DNA from 4 places in the Actinomadura sp. GTD37 genome. Region 2 is predicted to be linked to each of the others. Evidence: predicted binding sites of a transcription regulator. Region 2 holds the regulator's gene; each other region holds the start of a gene.
What was found. Region 2 encodes HrcA, which represses chaperone genes, less so after heat shock. Its sites were predicted from a motif close to TTGGCACTCTCNNNNNGAGAGTGCCAA; they were not measured.
Positions count from the first base shown of each region.

Region 1: groL (chaperonin GroEL) is a predicted target of HrcA. The motif match lies at 2,098-2,124, and genes of this name have one in related genera.
Region 3: ACA511_RS34510 (FmdB family zinc ribbon protein) is a predicted target of HrcA. The motif match lies at 1,728-1,754, and genes of this name have one in related genera.
Region 4: groES (co-chaperone GroES) is a predicted target of HrcA. The motif match lies at 1,637-1,663, and genes of this name have one in related genera.

Region 1 covers NZ_JBGNUS010000013.1:4,182-8,648, forward strand. The annotation lists gene ACA511_RS37895 (DUF4132 domain-containing protein) at 1-191, opposite strand, end outside; gene groL (chaperonin GroEL) at 337-1,968, opposite strand; gene ACA511_RS37905 (DUF5959 family protein) at 2,399-2,806, opposite strand; gene ACA511_RS37910 (MoaD/ThiS family protein) at 2,883-3,158, opposite strand; gene thrC (threonine synthase) at 3,172-4,416, opposite strand; SAM riboswitch class I at 4,433-4,467, opposite strand, start outside.
Region 2 covers NZ_JBGNUS010000002.1:916,327-920,793, forward strand. The annotation lists gene ACA511_RS18420 (16S rRNA (uracil(1498)-N(3))-methyltransferase) at 1-100, opposite strand, end outside; gene dnaJ (molecular chaperone DnaJ) at 217-1,353, opposite strand; gene hrcA (heat-inducible transcriptional repressor HrcA) at 1,356-2,369, opposite strand; gene ACA511_RS18435 (DUF3097 domain-containing protein) at 2,572-3,387, shown strand; gene hemW (radical SAM family heme chaperone HemW) at 3,384-4,467, opposite strand, start outside.
Region 3 covers NZ_JBGNUS010000009.1:177,755-182,221, reverse strand. The annotation lists gene ACA511_RS34515 (MMPL family transporter) at 1-992, opposite strand, end outside; gene ACA511_RS34510 (FmdB family zinc ribbon protein) at 1,308-1,691, opposite strand; gene ACA511_RS34505 (potassium/proton antiporter) at 1,882-3,366, opposite strand; gene ACA511_RS34500 (NAD(P)-dependent oxidoreductase) at 3,470-4,459, opposite strand.
Region 4 covers NZ_JBGNUS010000001.1:1,343,929-1,348,395, reverse strand. The annotation lists gene groL (chaperonin GroEL) at 1-1,120, opposite strand, end outside; gene groES (co-chaperone GroES) at 1,206-1,517, opposite strand; gene ACA511_RS06600 (SAM-dependent methyltransferase) at 1,748-2,965, shown strand; gene ACA511_RS06595 (hypothetical protein) at 3,631-4,467, shown strand, end outside.

The DNA of each region.
Region 1 (4,467 bases), on a different contig from region 2:
GGCCTGGCAGGGACCGACATCAGCCACTTCTCGCGTTCGCCGGGCTCCCAGGCGAGGCTCTGCTCCGCCGGCGGCTCAAGCCCGGGAACGAGCACGGCCTCCCGCTTCGCGGCCGCGGTCGCCTCGCGATGCGCGCGGGCGTCCCGTTCCCACGGCGGGTCGACCAGCAGCGGAGGCAGTTCGTCGCTCATCCTGAACCTTCCAGATCCGGGGGAATCGGGGATCTGACGCAGGTGTTCGAACGCAGGTTCACACGAACGGGGACTACCGGACGACGAAGCGGGGGCGGCCCCGAAGGACCGCCCCCGCCATGTGCCCGTTCGAGCTATGGACTCGTTAGAAGTCCATGCCGCCCATGCCGCCGGACGGGTCGCCCGCCGGGGCCGGGTTCTTCTCGGGCTTCTCGGCGATGACGGCCTCGGTGGTCAGGAACAGCGCGGCGATCGACGAAGCGTTCTGCAGCGCGGACCGGGTCACCTTGGCCGGGTCGAGGATGCCCGACTCGAACATGTTGACGTAGTCGCCGGTGGCGGCGTTCAGGCCCTCACCCGGCTTCAGGTTGCGGACCCGCTCCACCACGACGCCGCCCTCAAGGCCGGCGTTCACGGCGATCTGCTTCAGCGGCTCCTCCAGAGCGCGCTTGACGATGTTGGCACCGGTGGCCTCGTCGCCCGCGAGCTCCAGCTTGTCGAACGCCTTGGTGCCGGCCTGCAGCAGCGCCACGCCGCCACCGGGGACGATGCCCTCCTCGACCGCGGCCTTGGCGTTGCGGACGGCGTCCTCGATGCGGTGCTTGCGCTCCTTGAGCTCGACCTCCGTCGCGGCGCCGGCCTTGATGACCGCGACACCGCCCGCGAGCTTGGCCAGGCGCTCCTGGAGCTTCTCGCGGTCGTAGTCGGAGTCGGTGTTGTCGATCTCGGTGCGGATCTGGTTGACCCGTCCCGCGATCTCGTTGGCGTCACCGGCGCCGTCCACGATGGTGGTCTCGTCCTTGGTGATGACGACCTTGCGGGCGCGGCCCAGCATGTCGGTCGTGGTGTTCTCCAGCTTGAGACCCACGTCCTCGCTGATGACCTGGCCGCCGGTCAGCGTGGCGATGTCGCCCAGCATGGCCTTGCGGCGGTCGCCGAAGCCCGGGGCCTTCACGGCCACGGACTTGAAGATCCCGCGGATCTTGTTGACGACGAGCGTGGCCAGGGCCTCGCCCTCGACGTCCTCCGCGATGATCAGCAGCGGCTTGCCGGACTGCATGACGCCCTCGAGGACGGGCAGCAGGTCCTTGTTGGCCGACGCCTTGCTCTGAACGATCAGGATGTACGGGTCCTCGAGGACCGCCTCCATCCGCTCAGGGTCGGTCACGAAGTAGTGCGAGATGTAGCCCTTGTCGAAGCGCATCCCCTCGGTGAGCTCGAGCTCCAGACCGAAGGTCTGGCTCTCCTCGACCGTGATGACGCCTTCCTTGCCGACCTTGTCCATCGCCTCGGCGATCATCTCGCCGATCTGCGGGTCGCCCGCGGAGATGGACGCCGTGGAGGCGATCTGCTCCTTGGTCTCCACGTCCTTGGCGAGCTTGGACAGCTCCTCGCTCACCCGCTCGACCGCGGCCTCGATGCCGCGCTTCAGCGACATCGGGTTCGCGCCGGCGGCGACGTTGCGCAGGCCCTCGCGCACCAGCGCCTGGGCGAGCACGGTCGCGGTGGTGGTGCCGTCACCCGCGACGTCGTCGGTCTTCTTGGCTACTTCCTTGACGAGCTCCGCGCCGATCTTCTCCCACGGGTCCTCGAGCTCGATCTCCTTGGCGATCGACACACCGTCGTTGGTGATCGTGGGAGCGCCCCACTTCTTCTCCAGCACGACGTTGCGACCCTTCGGACCAAGGGTCACCTTTACGGCATCGGCCAGCTGGTTCATGCCGCGCTCGAGACCGCGGCGGGCCTCCTCGTCGAACGCGATCATCTTTGCAGCCATAGGCTCCAGTCCTCCCGGAACAAGGTGGCTTAGAAGGATCGAGCCGACGCCCGCGACGGACGGCCCCCGCCGACGACTGCCATTCCGCCGCCGGACTGAGGCCTCATCGCCCCGACCCAGACTGTGAAGTTGTCACTCTCCACAGTAGAGTGCCAACCGTTTTTTAGCACTCTACCCTGCCGAGTGCAAGCGCCACACATCCTCGCCGGGGGAAGGTTCACCTACCTGCACGGACCCGTTCCCACCTGCACCGGAACCTCGTTCGGCCCCTCATGGGCGTGTCGCCGCGATCCACCGTGCGTGATCGGGAGGTCAGGGTGCTGCTGGTCGGCGGCGGAGTCCCGGCCTTCTGCGCGTTCGTTCCGAGCGGTCTGGTGCCCGGCCGTCGATTCCCTCCGCGGCCGGGGGCGTTGGGCAGCCGGGTGCCGCGTTATTCGGGGAGTAGGGCTCGGGTGGCGGTCAGGCGTTCGCGGTGGGCTTCCAGCCAATCGTCGGCTACTTCGATGGTGAGTTCCACCGTCACGAGGAAGGAGTGCGAATCCACTACGGCGACATGCATGCGGTCGTTGTCGTCGATTTCCAGGTGGAGTTCGGCCGCGCGTTGGCCCTCTCGCCACGCGGCGCCGTCGTCGCCCTGGGCCAGGGAGTCGAGGACCTTCCCCCACGCGGTCAGGTCCTCGGCGTCCAGCCAGGTCTTGATGCCGCCGCTCACGAAGTAGCTGCCGACCTCGATGACGCCGGTGAGGCCGCCGGACTCCCGGCCCGTCACCCGCAGGACGACGCTGTTCCCCAGGTCGTCGGCGAGGTGGATCAGTTCGGACGCTTCATGATCTTCCACCCGCGTCATCGTAGACCCGGACGGCGGCCGCGAGCCCGGCCCCGGGGGCGCCGGGACCGGGCTCGCGGGAGGGTCATCAGCCGCCGGCCACGGCGGGGATGATGGAGATCTGGGCGCCGTCGGGGGTCGGGGTGTCCAGGCCGTCGGCGAAGCGGACGTCCTCGTCGCCGACGTAGACGTTCACGAAGCGGCGGATCTTGCCGGCGTCGTCCAGGATGCGGGCGGAGATGCCGGAGTGGCTCGCCTCCAGGTCGGCGACGACGGCGCGCAGGGTGGCGCCCTCGGCCTTCACCTCGGACTCACCGCCGGTGTAGGTCCGCAGGATCGTCGGGATGCGCACGGAAACGCTCATGGTGCTCCTTTTCTCAGGCGAGGCCGGCGGCGCGGAACGCCTCCAGGGACGGGGCGATGTTCGCGGACGGGGCGACGACCGGGGCGACGGCGTCCAGGGTCTTCAGGCCGTCCCCGGAGTTGATGATCACGGTCTCGGCGGACGGGTCGAGGGTGCCCGCGCCGATCAGCTTGCGGAGGGTCGCGACGGTGACGCCGCCGGCGGTCTCGCCGAAGATGCCCTCGGTGCGGGCGAGGAGGCGGATGCCCTCGACGACCTCGGTGTCGGTGACGTCCTCGACGGCGCCGTTCGTGCGGCGGGCGACGTCCAGGACGTAGGGGCCGTCGGCGGGGTTGCCGATGGCGAGGGACTTGGCGATCGTGTCGGGCTTCACCGGGCGGACGACGTCGTGGCCGGCCTTGAACGCGGCGGCGATCGGGTCGCAGCCGGCGGCCTGGGCGCCGAAGACGCGGTAGGGCCTGTCCTCGACCAGGCCGAGCTTGATCAGCTCCTGGAACGCCTTGTCGATCTTGGTGAGCTGGGAGCCGGACGCGACCGGCACGACGATCTGGTCGGGCAGCCGCCAGCCGAGCTGCTCGGCGATCTCGTAGCCGAGCGTCTTGGAGCCCTCCGCGTAGTACGGCCGGACGTTGACGTTGACGAACGCCCAGTCCTCCTGCTCGCCGGCGATCTCCGAGGCGAGCCGGTTGACGTCGTCGTAGTTGCCGTCGACCGTCACGAACGTCCCGCCGTACACGGCCGTCGTGATGATCTTCTGGGCTTCGAGGTCGGACGGGACGAACACCGCGCTGCGGATCCCGGCGCGGGCCGCGGCGGCGGCGACGGCGTTGGCGAGGTTCCCGGTGGACGGGCAGGCCAGCACCTTGAAGCCGAGTTCGCGGGCGGCGGCGAGCGCGACGGCGACGACGCGGTCCTTGAACGAGTGGGTCGGGTTGCCGCTGTCGTCCTTCACCCACAGGCTCTGCAGGCCGAGGCTCTCCGCGAGGTTGTCGGCGCGGACGAGGCGGGTCAGGCCGGGCTCGGTGTTGGGCGTGTCCGCCACGTTGGACGGGACGGGCAGCAGTCCCCGGTACCGCCAGATGTTGCGGGGCCCGGACTCGATCGCGGCCCGGGTGACGCCCTGGAAGTCGTAGGCGATCTCCAGGGGGCCGAAACATTCCGCACAGGCGTAGAAGGGACCGAGATCGCGGGTGGAGCCGCATTCGCGGCAGACGAGCGCGGTAGCCGGTCCGAGGTCTGTGGCAGGCGTGAGTGCCATGAGGGCGAGGCCTTTCTCCCCATCTTCCCTGCGCCACCTTGGTCGCAGGCC
Region 2 (4,467 bases):
GCCGCCGCACGGCCGCCGCGTGCCGCCCCTCGGGCCCGTCGAGGACGACCGTGTCGCGCTCCAGCGCGTCCGTCGCGGCGAGGAACACCGGCGGGCTCATGCGCGCCCCCGACGGGGCGCGCCGCCCCGGGCCTCCCGGCTCGTTCGGCTCATGTGGGTGCCTCAGTGCTCGGAGTCGCCGCGGCGGCCTTCCCGGTAGGCCGCCGCCGCGGCGCTTCAGTGCTGGTTGAAGACGTCCTTGATGCGGGAGAACACGCCGTTGCGCTGCCCGGGGGCGAACTTGCCGGGCGGCCGCTCCTCCCCGCGCAGGACGGCGAGGCGGCGGAGCAGGTCCTCCTGCTCCTCGTCGAGCCGGTTCGGCGTCTCCACGTTCACGTGGATCATCAGGTCACCGCGGCCGCTCTCGTTGAGGTGCCGGACGCCCCGGTTGTAGAGCGTGATGACCTGCCCGGACTGCGTGCCGGGCTTGATGTCGACGCTCTCGGCCGCGTCCAGCGTCTCGATGGTGACGCTGGTGCCGAGCGCGGCGGCGGTCATCGGGATCTCGACCGTGCAGTGCAGGTCGTCGCCCTCCCGCTCGAAGATCGGGTGGGGCTTCTCGACGATCTCCAGGAACAGGTCGCCGGGCGGGCCGCCGCCGGGGCCGACCTCTCCCTCGCCGGCGAGCTGGATGTGGATGCCGTTCTCCACCCCGGCCGGGATCTTGACCTTGACGGTGCGCCGGGTGCGGACCCGGCCGTCGCCGGAGCACTCGGCGCACGGGTTGCGGATCACCGATCCGAACCCGCCGCACGCCGGGCACGGCCGGGCCGTCATGACCTGGCCGAGGAACGAGCGCTGCACCTGCTGCACCTCGCCGCGCCCGTGGCACGTCTCGCACGTGTCCGGGTGGGTGCCGGGCGCGCAGCCCGACCCCTCGCAGGCGGCGCAGGCGACCGCGGTGTCGATGGACAGCTCGCGGGTCGTGCCGAACGCGGTCTCGCCGAGGTCGAGCTCGACCCGCAGCGTCGCGTTCCGGCCGCGCCGCGCCCGCGACCGCGGGCCGCGCGTGGTCGCCGTCCCGAAGAAGGCGTCCATGATGTCGCTGAACGGGAACCCGGCGCCGCCGAACCCGCCGGCGCCCGCCCCGGCCCCGGACGCGAACGGGTCCGCGCCGAGGTCGTACATCTCGCGCTTCTTGGGGTCGGAGAGCACCTCGTACGCCTGGGTGATCTCCTTGAACTTCTCCTGGGTCTCCGGATCCGGGTTGACGTCCGGGTGAAGCTCCCGGGCGAGCCGGCGGTAGGCCTTCTTCACCTCGTCGGCGCTGGCGTCGCGCCGGACGCCCAGGGTCGCGTAGTAGTCGTTCGCCACTTTCACGACCCCGCCAGGATCTGTCCCACGTAGCGTGCCACTGCCCGTACCGCTCCCATCGTGCTGGGGTAATCCATGCGTGTAGGCCCGAGGACTCCGAGCCTGGCCAAGGTGAGGTCGCCGACCCCGTAGTCCGCGGCGACGACCGAGGTCGACCGGAGCCCCAGATCGGGGTTCTCCGTGCCGATCCGCACCGTAACTGTAGAGGAGTCTCCGGTCTCGCCGAGCAGCCGCATGAGGACGACCTGTTCCTCAAGGGCCACCAGCACCTCCCGCAGGCTCTGCGAGAAGTCCACGGCGGCGAGGTTGGCCGCGCCGGCGAAAACGATCTTCTCCTCGTGTTTCTCGACGAGCGTCTCCAGCAGGACGGACAGCACCGCCGCCGCGACCGGCCGCTCGTCCGGCCCCACCTTCTCGGGGAGGTCGGCGACGGCGGTCGGCACGTCGCCGAGGCCGAGCCCGTCCAGGCATGTGTTGAGCAACGCCCGCAGGTGCCCGATCGATTCCTCGGAGATGCTGGCGGGCGTCTCGATGACCCGCTGCTCCACCCGCCCGGTGTCGGTGATCAGGACCAGCAGCAGCCGCCCCTCGGCCACCGGGACCAGCTCGACGTGCCGCACCGACGAGCGGGTCAGCGACGGGTACTGCACGACGGCGACCTGCCGGGTGAGCTGCGCGAGCAGCCGCACCGTGCGGCCGACGACGTCGTCGAGGTCGTAGGCGCCGGACAGGAACGTCTCGATCGCGCGCCGCTCGGCCACCGACAGCGGCTTGATCGTGGACAGCCGGTCGACGAACAGCCGGTAGCCCTTGTCGGTGGGGACGCGCCCGGCGCTGGTGTGCGGCTGGGCGATGTAGCCCTGCTCCTCCAGCACCGCCATGTCGTTGCGGATGGTGGCCGGCGACACCCCGAGGTTGTGCCGGTCCGCCAGGGCCTTGGACCCCACCGGCTCGTTGGTGGAGACGAAGTCCTCGACGATGGCGCGCAGGACCGCGAGTTTCCGGTCGTCCAGCACGGCGTCACCTCCTTCCGGCCGGTCCGTGCCGCTGGCACTCCGTACTCTGGAGTGCCAATTGTACGGCCCCGGGCCCCCCGGTCGGAGTGCCCGCCCGTCACCCGCACGGCGGCGCGATCCTATCCGTATCGGACGCGGACGCCACGCCGAGGGACGAGGGGCGATGCCGCGCGGCCGTCCGGCCGGGTTAATGTGCGGACCCGTGAGCAGTAAGGACTACGGAAACGACGTGCTCGCCGGCGACTGGCGCAGGCCCCGCAAAGGGCAGATCCCCGAGGTTCCGGCCGAACCCGGGCTGGTGGCGGAGGATCCCGACAGCGGATTCTGCGGCGCCGTGGTCGGCTGCGACAAGTCCGGCGTCACCCTGGAGGACCGGTTCGGCAAGCGGCGCGTGTTCCCGCTCACCAGATCCGGCTTCCTGATCGACGGCAGGCCGGTGACGCTGGTCAGGCCGAGCGCCGCACCGCGGGGGGCGGCGCGTTCGGCGTCCGGCTCCATCGCCGTCCAGGGGCTGCGGGCCCAGGTCGCCAAGGAGAGCCGCATCTACGTGGAGGGCGTCCACGACGCCGAGCTCGTCGAGAAGATCTGGGGCCACGACCTGCGCGTCGAGGGCGTCGTCGTGGAGTACCTCGAAGGCGTCGACGACCTGCCCGCCATCGTCGAGGAGTTCGGCCCGGACGAGGACCGCCGCCTCGGCGTCCTCGTCGACCACCTGGTGGAGGGCTCCAAGGAGTCCCGGATCGCCGCGCGGGTCTCGTCCCCGCACGTCCTCATCACCGGGCACCCGTTCATCGACATCTGGGAGGCGGTCAAGCCGGCCGCCGTCGGCATCCGCGCCTGGCCCCGCATCCCGCGCGGCGTCCCGTGGAAGGACGGCATCGTCGCCGAACTCGGCTGGGGCGGCAACACCGGCGCCGCGTGGAAGCGGATCCTGAACTCGGTCGACTCCTACACCGACCTGGAGCCCGCCCTCCTGGGCCGCGTAGAGGAACTCATCGATTTCGTCACGGCGCCCTAGGTCAGGTCGCGGGTCAGGGCGTCGGCCAGGAGGCGGCCCCGGAGGGTCGGGACGGCTCTGCCCTGCTCGTAGGCGGCCCGTTCCAGGAGGCCCTCGTCGATCGCTCTGCGGACGGCCTTGTCGTCCAAGAGGCTCGTCGGGCAGCCCTGGGCCAGGCGTAGTTCGAGCATGACGCGCTCGATGCGGCGGTCGTCGTCGGCGAGGACCTCCCTGGCGTGGGCGGGCGTGGTGCCCTCCGCCAGGCGGGAGGCGTAGGCGGCGGGATGCTTGACGTTCCACCAGCGGGTCCCGCCGATGTGGCTGTGCGCGCCGGGGCCGACGCCCCACCAGTCGGCGCCCGTCCAATACAGCATGTTGTGGCGGCAGGCGGCGGAGGGGTCGGCGGCCCAGTTGGAGATCTCGTACCAGCGCAGGCCGTGGGCGCCGAGCATCTCGTCGGCGATGAGGTAGCGGTCGGCCATGGCGTCGTCGTCCGGGGGCGTGAGTTCGCCGCGTCTCACCTGGGCGGCCAGGCGGGTGCCCTCCTCGACGATGAGCGCATAGGCCGACACGTGGTCCGGCTCCGACGCGAGGGCCGCCTCCAGGGAGGCCCTCCAGTCGTCGTCGGTCTCGCCCGGTGTGCCGTAGATGAGGTCGAGGTTGATGTGCTCGAAGCCCGCCTTACGCGTCCACTCGACGACCTGCGGGACGCGCCCGGGGGTGTGCGTCCGCTCCAGGACGGCCAGGACGTGCTCGCGCGCGCTCTGCATGCCGTACGAGATCCGGGTGAATCCGGCCTCACGGAGCTCGGCCACGTACGCCTCGTCCACCGACTCGGGGTTCGCCTCCGTCGTGACCTCGGCGTTCTTGGCGAGCCCGAACTCGGCGTCGATGGCGTCCAGCACACGGCCCAGGTCGCCGGGCGGAAGGAGGGTCGGCGTGCCGCCGCCCACGAAGACCGTCTCGACGGGGAGGTCCGCGTCCCCGAGGACGCGCCGCGCCATCCGCACCTCGCGGACGGCGGTGTCGGCGTAGGAGTCGCGGCTCGCGCCAGGGCCCAGTTCCGTCGCCGTGTAGGTGTTGAAGTCGCAGTAGCCGCAC
Region 3 (4,467 bases), on a different contig from region 2:
GGCAGCAGGGTGGTCATGGCGGCGAGGGCGGTGAGGACGCCTGCGGCGGCCACCGGGCCCAGGCCGGCGGTGGAGTTCATGTCGGCGAGCAGCAGGCACAGCAGGCCGACCGCGACGGTGGCGGCGGAGGCGATGATGGCGGGCGCCGCGCGGCGCAGCGCGAAGGCCATGGCCTCATGCCGGTCCTCGTGGCGGTGGAGCTCCTCCCGGTAGCGGGCGACGAGCAGCAGGGCGTAGTCGGTGGCGACACCGAAGACGAGGACGGTCAGGATCCCCGCGCTCTGCCCGTTGACGGTGAGGTCGCCGTACTTGGCGAGCACATAGACCATCGACTGGGCCAGTCCCAAGGCCACGACGGCGCTGAGGACCGGAACGAACCACAGGATGGGGCTGCGGTAGATGAAGAGCAGCATGACGATGACGACGAGGCCCGCGGCCATGAGCAGGAAGCCGTCGATGCTGTTGAAGACCTTGAACATGTCGGCACCGCTGCCGGCGGGCCCGGCGACGTGGGCGTCCAGCCCGGGAGGCCCGCGCTGGACGAGGTCGCGCGCGTCGTCGACGGCCTTGGTGACGTCGTCGTCGGTGAGGGGGACGAGCGTCTGCAGTGCCTTGCCGTCCTTGGACGGGAACGGCCCCTGCGCCTTCTGGGCGCCGGGGAGCCTCTGCAGCCCGGCGACGTCGGCGGCGGCCTTGGCGCGGTCGGCCGCGGTGATCCCGCCGGACCGCTCGTAGACGATGACGGCGAGCATCGTCTCGTCCTTGCGGAACTGCTCCTCCAGCTCGACGACCCGGGTCGATTCGGCGCCGGTGGGCAGCCAGGCGGCCGCGTCGTTCTCCTCGACGTCGCCGAGCTTGCCGGCGAGCGGGCCGAGGGCCAGCAGCAGGACGATCCACAGGGCGAGGACGGCCCACTTGCCGCGCCGTCCGGCGATGACTCCGGCCAGCCGGTGGGCCGGCGATCTGGGTGGCGCCGGGCTTGGTCCGCTCATGTCCCTCTCCTGAAGCCTAAGGCGTTATCGAGATATGTCGCGTTGGCAACGATCTCTCGCTTGTCGAGAGATGTCAAGTAGTATCGCGATTCCCGGATGGCTGGGAGGAGGCGGAGCGCCCGGCTCCCATCCCCTCAATCGTCGCGAGGAGGCGAGCGCCGCGCGTCCGGCGCGAGAAGGGAACGCCGCTACGTCGTGCGAGGCATGGGAAGGCCGCCGACTACCTCTTGAGATGTAGTCGGCGGCCGGGCACGACGAAGGCCCGGCGGATCTCCGCTGGATCCGCCGGGTCGGTCGTGAAGGAGTCCTAGGAGGTCAGGCGACCTTTTCGGAGGACGACTTGCCGGTCGACGAGGAGCCGCCCGAAGACCCCGAAGACGAGGAGGAGGACGACGAGGACGAGTCCGACTTGCCGGAGTCGCCGCCCGAGGAACCGCCGGCCGAACCCTCGGACGAGGACGACCCGTTGGACGAGGACGACCCGTTGGACGCCGCGCCCGTGGTCGAGGACGACTTGCCGGAGCCGCGGCTGTCGGTGCGGTAGAAGCCCGACCCCTTGAAGATGATCCCCGCCGCGGAGAAGACCTTGCGGAGCCTGCCGCTGCACGCCGGGCAATCGGTCAGCGCGTTGTCGCTGAACTTCTGCACGACCTCCAGGGGCTCGCCGCACTCGGTGCAAACGTACTGATACGTCGGCACGGTTCCTCCTAGCTGACTCAGCCCGGCGAGTCCGGACTGGCACTCACTCTGAACGACTGCTAATGGTACCCAGGTGTGGAACACGTTTCGCCCCCGCCCTGTTCCTTGACCGGTCAGGGAACCGTCCGGGCGCCGGTCCCGCCGGTCGCGCCGGGCGGCCGCCGGCCAGTCAGGCGGCCGCCCGGCCCGGTCAGGCGCCGGTCTCGCCGAACCAGCCCGCCAGCCTGCCCTTGCGGCTGACCGCGCGCAGCCGCCGTTCGGTGGCCTCGCGCACGGAGTCGGTGGTCACGACCAGGAGCGTGTCGCCGGCCTGCAAGGGCGTGGTGGGCTCGGGCACGAAGCTCGACCCGTCCCGCACGATCAGCGTGATGGACGCGCCGGGCGGCAGCCGCAGCTCGAAGATCTCCACGCCGTTCAGCATCGAGTCGCCCGGGATCCGGACCTCCAGCAGGTCGGCGTGCAGTTCCTCCAGCGGCGCCGCCTCCACGTCCAGCTCCCGGGCCTGCTCGTCGCTCTCCAGCCGGCACCAGCGCGCGACCAGCGGCAGCGTCGGGCCCTGGAGCAGGGTGAACACGACGACGATGTTGAAGACGATCGCGAACAGCCGGTCGGCGCCCGGGACGTCCGCGACCATCGGGATCGTGGCGAGGACGATCGGCACGGCGCCCCGCAGCCCGGCCCAGGACGTGAAGATCTTCTCGCCCCACGTCAGCTTGAACCCGATCGTCGACAGCACGACCGATATCGGACGGGCGACGAGCAGCAGCACGAACCCGACGACGAGCGCGGGCACGGTCTGACCCGGGAGGTCGCCGGGGTCGGCCAGCAGCCCGAGCATCACGAACAGCCCGATCTGCGCGAGCCACCCGACGCCTTCGGCGAAGCCGCGCGTGGCGGGACGGTGCGGAAGCCGCGCGTTCCCGAGGACGACGGCGCTCACGTAGACGGCGAGGAACCCGCTCGCGTGCAGCAGGGAGGCGGCGCCGTAGGAGCCGACGGCGAGCGACAGCACCGCGATGGGGTAGAGGCCGGAGGCGGGCAGCGCGATGCGGCGCAGGCCCTGCGCGCCGAGCCAGCCGATCGCGATGCCGATGACGGCGCCGGCGGCCAGTTCGTACACCATCACGCCGAACAGCTCGGCCAGGTCGGGGGCGGCGCTGTGCGCGCTGAGGGTCACGACGATGATCACGACGGGGGCGTCGTTGAACCCGGACTCGCCTTCCAGGAGGCCCATCAGCCGGGACGGCAGGGGGAGCCGCCGCAGCACCGAGAACACGGCCGCCGCGTCGGTCGGCGCGAGCACGGCGCCGAGCAGGAACGCGGGACGCCAGTCCATTCCGATGAGCCACATGGCGGCGAGCGCCACCACGCCGATGCTGATCAGGGTGCCGATGGTGGACACGCTGATCGCGACGGGGACCGAGGGGCGCATCCGCCGCCAGTCGGTGGTGACGCCGCCCTCGGCGAGGATCAGGACGAGCGCGGCGAGGCCGAGTGTCTCGGCCAGCGCGGCGTCGTCGAAGTGGATGTGGAGGGGGCCGGACTCGCCGATGAAGAGGCCGAGGGCCATGTACGCCAGCAGGGTCGGGAGGCCGGCCTTGTGGGACAGCCGGACCGCGATGATGGCGCTGAGTACGAGCACGGCCCCGAGGAGTAGCCAGATGTCGAGGTGCACATCCCACCCTTCGAGGTCGTCAAAGTTGATCGTTTAGGAATCCTACAGATTCAACGCCCGATCGCGCATTTCCAGTTCAGGGACGGCATGTCGAGAAAGCTCGTTATCGCCGTATGACCTGCGGTTTTACCCCGTTGACGATGTTCTGCACGTCTCGTCCCTGGACGGCCGCGGTGACGTTGTCGCGCACCGCCGCGATCAGGTTCAGCTGCGACTGGACGGACGCCCCCGCCGTGTGCGGCGACAGCAGGACCTCCTCGTGCGAACGGAGCGGATGGTCCGGCGGCAGGGGCTCCCGGTCGAACACGTCCAGGGCCGCGCCCGCCAGCCGTCCCGAATCCAGGGCGCCGAGGACGGCGTCGTCCGGCGCGATGCCCCCGCGCGCCACGTTCACCAGCAGCGCCCCGGCCGGAAGGAGGGCGAGGCGTTCCGGCCCGATCAGGCCCCTGGTCCCGTCCGTCAGCGGCAGGGCGACGACGAGGATGTCGGACGTCGCCATGAGGTCGTCCAGCTCGCGGTACGTCGCCGCGGCCCCGGGACGCCGCCGCCTCGTCCAGTACGAGACGGTGCAGCCCAGCGCCGCGAACAGCCGGGCCGTCTCCTGGCCGATCGCGCCGAACCCGACGACGCCGACCCGCTGGTCGTGGAGTTCGCGCGGGTTCCGGCCACCCATCTCCGTCTGCGGCCACCCGCCCGCGCGGACGGCCCGGTCGCCCCAGGCGAGGTTCCGGCACAGCGCGAGCGCCGCCCCGAGCACCCACTCCGCGACCCCGCGGGCGTTGAAGCCCGCCGCGTTCGCCACCGGCACGCCCGCGGCGGTCAGCGCGGCGAGGTCGAGGCGGTCGACGCCGACCGCCGGCATCTGGACGAACGACAGCCGCCGCGCGGCGGCCACGGCCTCGGCGTCCAGCACGAACCCGCGCGCGAAGTCGGCGATCACGATGTCGGCGGACGGCAGCGCGGCGAGCAGGCCGGCGCGGTCCCCGGTCTGCGGGAACACCACCTCGGCGGCGTCGCCGAGCGGCTCGAACATGCCCCGGACGACCTCCCGACCGATCGGGGGCAGGGAAAGGATCCGCCACGGCGCCGTCATCTCGAACC
Region 4 (4,467 bases), on a different contig from region 2:
CGCCGCCGGCCAGCTTGGCCAGCCGCTCCTGCAGCTTCTCGCGGTCCCAGTCGGAGTCGCTGTTCTCGATCTCGACCTTGATCTGGTTGATGCGCGCGTTGATCTCGTCCGCGGCGCCCTCACCGTCGACGACCGTGGTGGCGTCCTTGGTGACGGTGATGCGGCGGGCGCGGCCGAGGTCCTCGATGCCGATCGAGTCGAGCTTGAGGCCGATGGCCTCGGACACGACCTGGCCGCCGGTGAGGGTGGCCATGTCGCCCAGCATCGCCTTGCGGCGGTCGCCGAAGCCGGGGGCCTTCACGGCCACCGACAGGAACGTGCCGCGGATCTTGTTGGCGACGAGCAGCGCCAGGGCCTCGCCCTCGACGTCCTCGGCCACGACGAGCAGCGGCTTCTTGGTCTGCGCGACCTTCTCGGCCAGCGGCAGGAACTCCTGCACGTTGGAGATCTTGCCGTCCACGATGAGGACGTAGGCGTCCTCGAGGACGGCCTCCATGCGCTCGTGGTCGGTGACCATGTGCGGCGACAGGTAGCCCTTGTCGAACTGGAGGCCCTCGGTGAACTCCAGTTCGAGGCCCATGGTGTGGGCCTCTTCGACGGTGATGACGCCGTCCTTGCCGACCTTCTCGAACGCCTCGGCGATGAGCTCGCCGATCTGCGCGTCCTGCGCGGAGATGGTCGCGACGTGCGCGATCTCGCCCTTCTCCTCGACCTCGCGGGCCGACTTGAGGAGCTGGTCGGACACGTACTGGGCGGCCGCGTCGATGCCGCGCTTCAGCGAGAGCGGGGACGCGCCGGCCGCCACGTTGCGGGTGCCCTCCCGGACCATCGCCTGCGCGAGCACGGTCGCCGTGGTGGTGCCGTCGCCCGCGATGTCGTTGGTCTTGGTCGCCACTTCCTTGGCGAGCTGGGCCCCGAGGTTCTCGTAGGGGTCCTCCAGCTCCACCTCGCGGGCGATGGTGACGCCGTCGTTGGTGATCGTCGGCGCGCCGAACTTCTTGTCGATGACGACGTTGCGGCCGCGCGGGCCGATCGTCACCTTGACGGCGTCCGCGAGAGCGTTGACGCCGCGCTCAAGAGCCCGGCGAGCGTCCTCCTCGAACTCCAGGATCTTCGCCATGCGGATACTCCTCTTTTACGCGATCCGCCCCGGCAGCCCCGCCGAAGGCGGCGCCGACCGGGGCGGGTGCATCACGTCTCGGTGATTACTTCTCGATGACCGCGAGCACGTCGCGGGCCGAGAGCACGAGGTAGTCCTCGTTGTTGTACTTGACTTCGGTGCCGCCGTACTTGCTGTAGAGCACGACCTCGCCGACCTTGACGTCGACGGGGACGCGGTCGCCCTTGTCGTCGACGCGACCCGGGCCAACGGCAAGGACGGTGCCCTCCTGGGGCTTCTCCTTGGCGGTGTCCGGAATCACCAGGCCCGAGGCGGTGGTGGTCTCGGCCTCAAGCGGCTGGACGACGATACGGTCCTCAAGCGGCTTGAGGACAACCTTGGTGGCGGTCGTCACGATCTGACCTCCCCTTCGATGGGTCCTCGGCCGGCCACGGATGACCGGCCAGCACATGTGACAGAAGAGGCGACCCTGGACCGGCCTGCCGTCGCGGGTGCCAGACCGACCTTGTCGCTGTGTTGGCACTCTCAGTACGAGAGTGCCAGTCTGGAGACTATTCCGTGCCCGTGAGTGCGTCAACACGGACACGGACGCGCCGGGCGCTGTTCACCGCCAGCTAATTTCAGCGTATGGACATCGCGTCGTTCCGCGCCCTGCGCACGCCCTCCGGCCAGGCGGTCCTCGCCGAGGCGGCCGCCGCGGACGTCGGCGGGGACGGCCTGCTCGCCACGGCGACGCGGCTGCGCGAACGGCACGATCCCGCGCTGGTCGCGGCGGCGCTCACACAGGTGCGGCTGCGGGAGCGGGCGCGGGTCAAGTTCGGCCCGGACGCCGATCGCATGTACTTCACCCAGGCGGGCCTTGAGCAGTCGACCCGCGCGAGCGTGGCGGCGCACCGCGCCCGAAGGTTCGCCGCCCATCTGGACGGTGCGCGCGTCCTGGAACTCGGGTGCGGGATAGGGGCCGACCTCCTCGCCCGGGGGCGCGCGGGCCTCGCCGGGGAGGGCGTGGAACTCGACCCGTTGACGGCCGACGTGGCGCGGGCGAACGTGGCCGCCTTCGGACTGGGCGACGCCTCCGTGCGCGTCGGGGACGCCACCGAGGCCGCACCGGACGGGTTCGACGCGGTCTTCGCCGACCCGGGACGCCGCACCGCCCGCGGCAGGGTCTTCGATCCCCGTTCCTATGAGCCGCCGCTCGATGTCGTCCTGGACATGGCGCGGAAGGTGCCCGCAGCGTGCGTCAAGGTGGCGCCCGGCATCCCGCATGAGGCCGTACCGGACGGTGCAGAGGCCGAGTGGGTGTCGGTCCACGGCGACGTCAAGGAGGCGGCCCTCTGGCTGGGGACGCTCGCAGGGGACGTGGGACGCCGCGCCACGCTCATCTCGTCCGACACCGACCCGAAGGTCTGGACGCTGACCCCGCAGGGATCGGACACACCGCACGTCCGCCCGTGGGGCCGCTACCTGTACGAGCCCGACGGAGCCGTGATCCGCGCCCATCTGGTGGGTGAGGTGGCAGAGCTGGTCGGCGGCGGCCTCGCGGATCCGCGGATCGCCTACATCACGTCCGACCGGCTGTGTCCGACACCGTTCGCGTCCGCCTACGAGATCGAGGACGTGCTGCCGTTCTCCGTGAAGCGCCTGCGCGCGGAGCTGCGCCGCCGCGAGGTCGGGGTGCTGACCGTCAAGAAGCGCGGCTCGGCCGTCGACGTCGACCGGCTGCGGCGCGACCTCGGCTTCGGCGGGCGCAGGGCGGGCCGGGGCGGCGCCGGGTCGACCCTGGTGGTGACCCGCGTCGGACGCGACCCTGTCGCGCTGCTCACCCGTCCCGTCCCGGCGCCCTGACCGGCGGGCGCGAGCACCCTCACCCCCGCGCCCCAGTCTGCTGACCCGCGCGGTACGGCGGCCGCCGCCATTAACCGTGCCCAAAGATCTTCCGCCCGGACGCGCAACGCCAAGCGACGCCGGGCGACGCGCCACGGCGGTGCAAATCATCGGCGTTTTGCGGCATCGCGTTCACCAGGGATTGCGGGGCGCCCGGCAAGGGCGCCGCACCGGCCGCGAATCGGCGCGCGGACGTCCATCCGCCCGAAAACACCAAGGCGGGTTCACCGGCCGGGAGTTCGGCACCGCGAAATACCCTCCGAAATGGGGCCCGGATCCGTCCCGCGGGGTCGCGGCACGGCGGACGCGCACCGCCCGTCCGCAGCCGCCGCCGGGTCGGGAACTGCCGATGTCGGACGAGATGTACGGACACGGCACCGCCCCCTGCCCGTCTCATGCCACCGCAGCATCACCACGATCACCGTGATTACCGCGAACCGGGAGAGCACCGCCGCACCCGGCCATTTCTCGCTATTCACCCCAGCCGGATAACAGGCGCATTCCGCAGAACTCACAATCTTCTCTGCTACCCGTTTTAGCGGCCCTCCACACGCACTACAGTGGCCATCTCACAGATTCATTTGCCGTGCGTCATTTCGTCGCGCCGGCACACGAAGGAGCATCGGGTGGAAACGAATCACAACTTCCTGCAGACGGGGGGTCAACCGGTCTCGGATCGGATGCGGGAGTTGCTCGCCCGTGCGGCGCAGGACCACGTCTATGAACAGCGCTCACAGGGTCAGGTCCTGGACGAGATTCGCCAGCGGCTGGAAGGCATGGAGTGGCTGCTCCGCGAGGTCCGCGAGCGGGAGCTCAGCGGGCTGACCGGGCAGATCGAGAGCGTCCGCGGGCAGGTCGACGAACTGTCCGGCAAGCCCCCGGAATGGGCCGAAGGACTGGCCGAGCACATCGAGTCGTTCGGCGAGCGGGTCAAGCCCGTCGCCGAGTTGCCCGCGCTCTGGGCCGACGTCGGCGTCGTCGCCGAGAACGTCGACGAGGGCCTGACCCGCATCCAGGCCGTCCTCGACTCGGCGCAGCACATCACCGACGCCACGCAGCAGGCGTCGCAGCGCATGGACGAGATGACCAAGCGGCTGGACAAGCTCCAGGGCAGCATGGAGGCCGCATCCGTCCGCTTCAACCGGCTCGACAAGTCGCTGGCCGAGCTGGGCCACCGGTCCGAGCGGCTCGAACACTCGATCAACGGGGTCACCGCGCGGGTCGACCAGGCGCTCGGCGAGATGGCCGAGCGGATGGAGCAGGGGCTGGAGGCGGTCAGCGGCCGGGTCGAGGGCGTCGGCGGCCGGCTCGACGGGCTGGACGGGCGGCTGGACGGCGTCGACGGCCGGCTCGAAGGGCTGTCCGGCAAGCTGGAGGGCGTGGACGGCCGGTTCGAGAGCCTCGACGGCCGCATCGACGGGGTCGGCGAGCGGATCGGCCGGCTCCCCGCCACGCTGGAGATC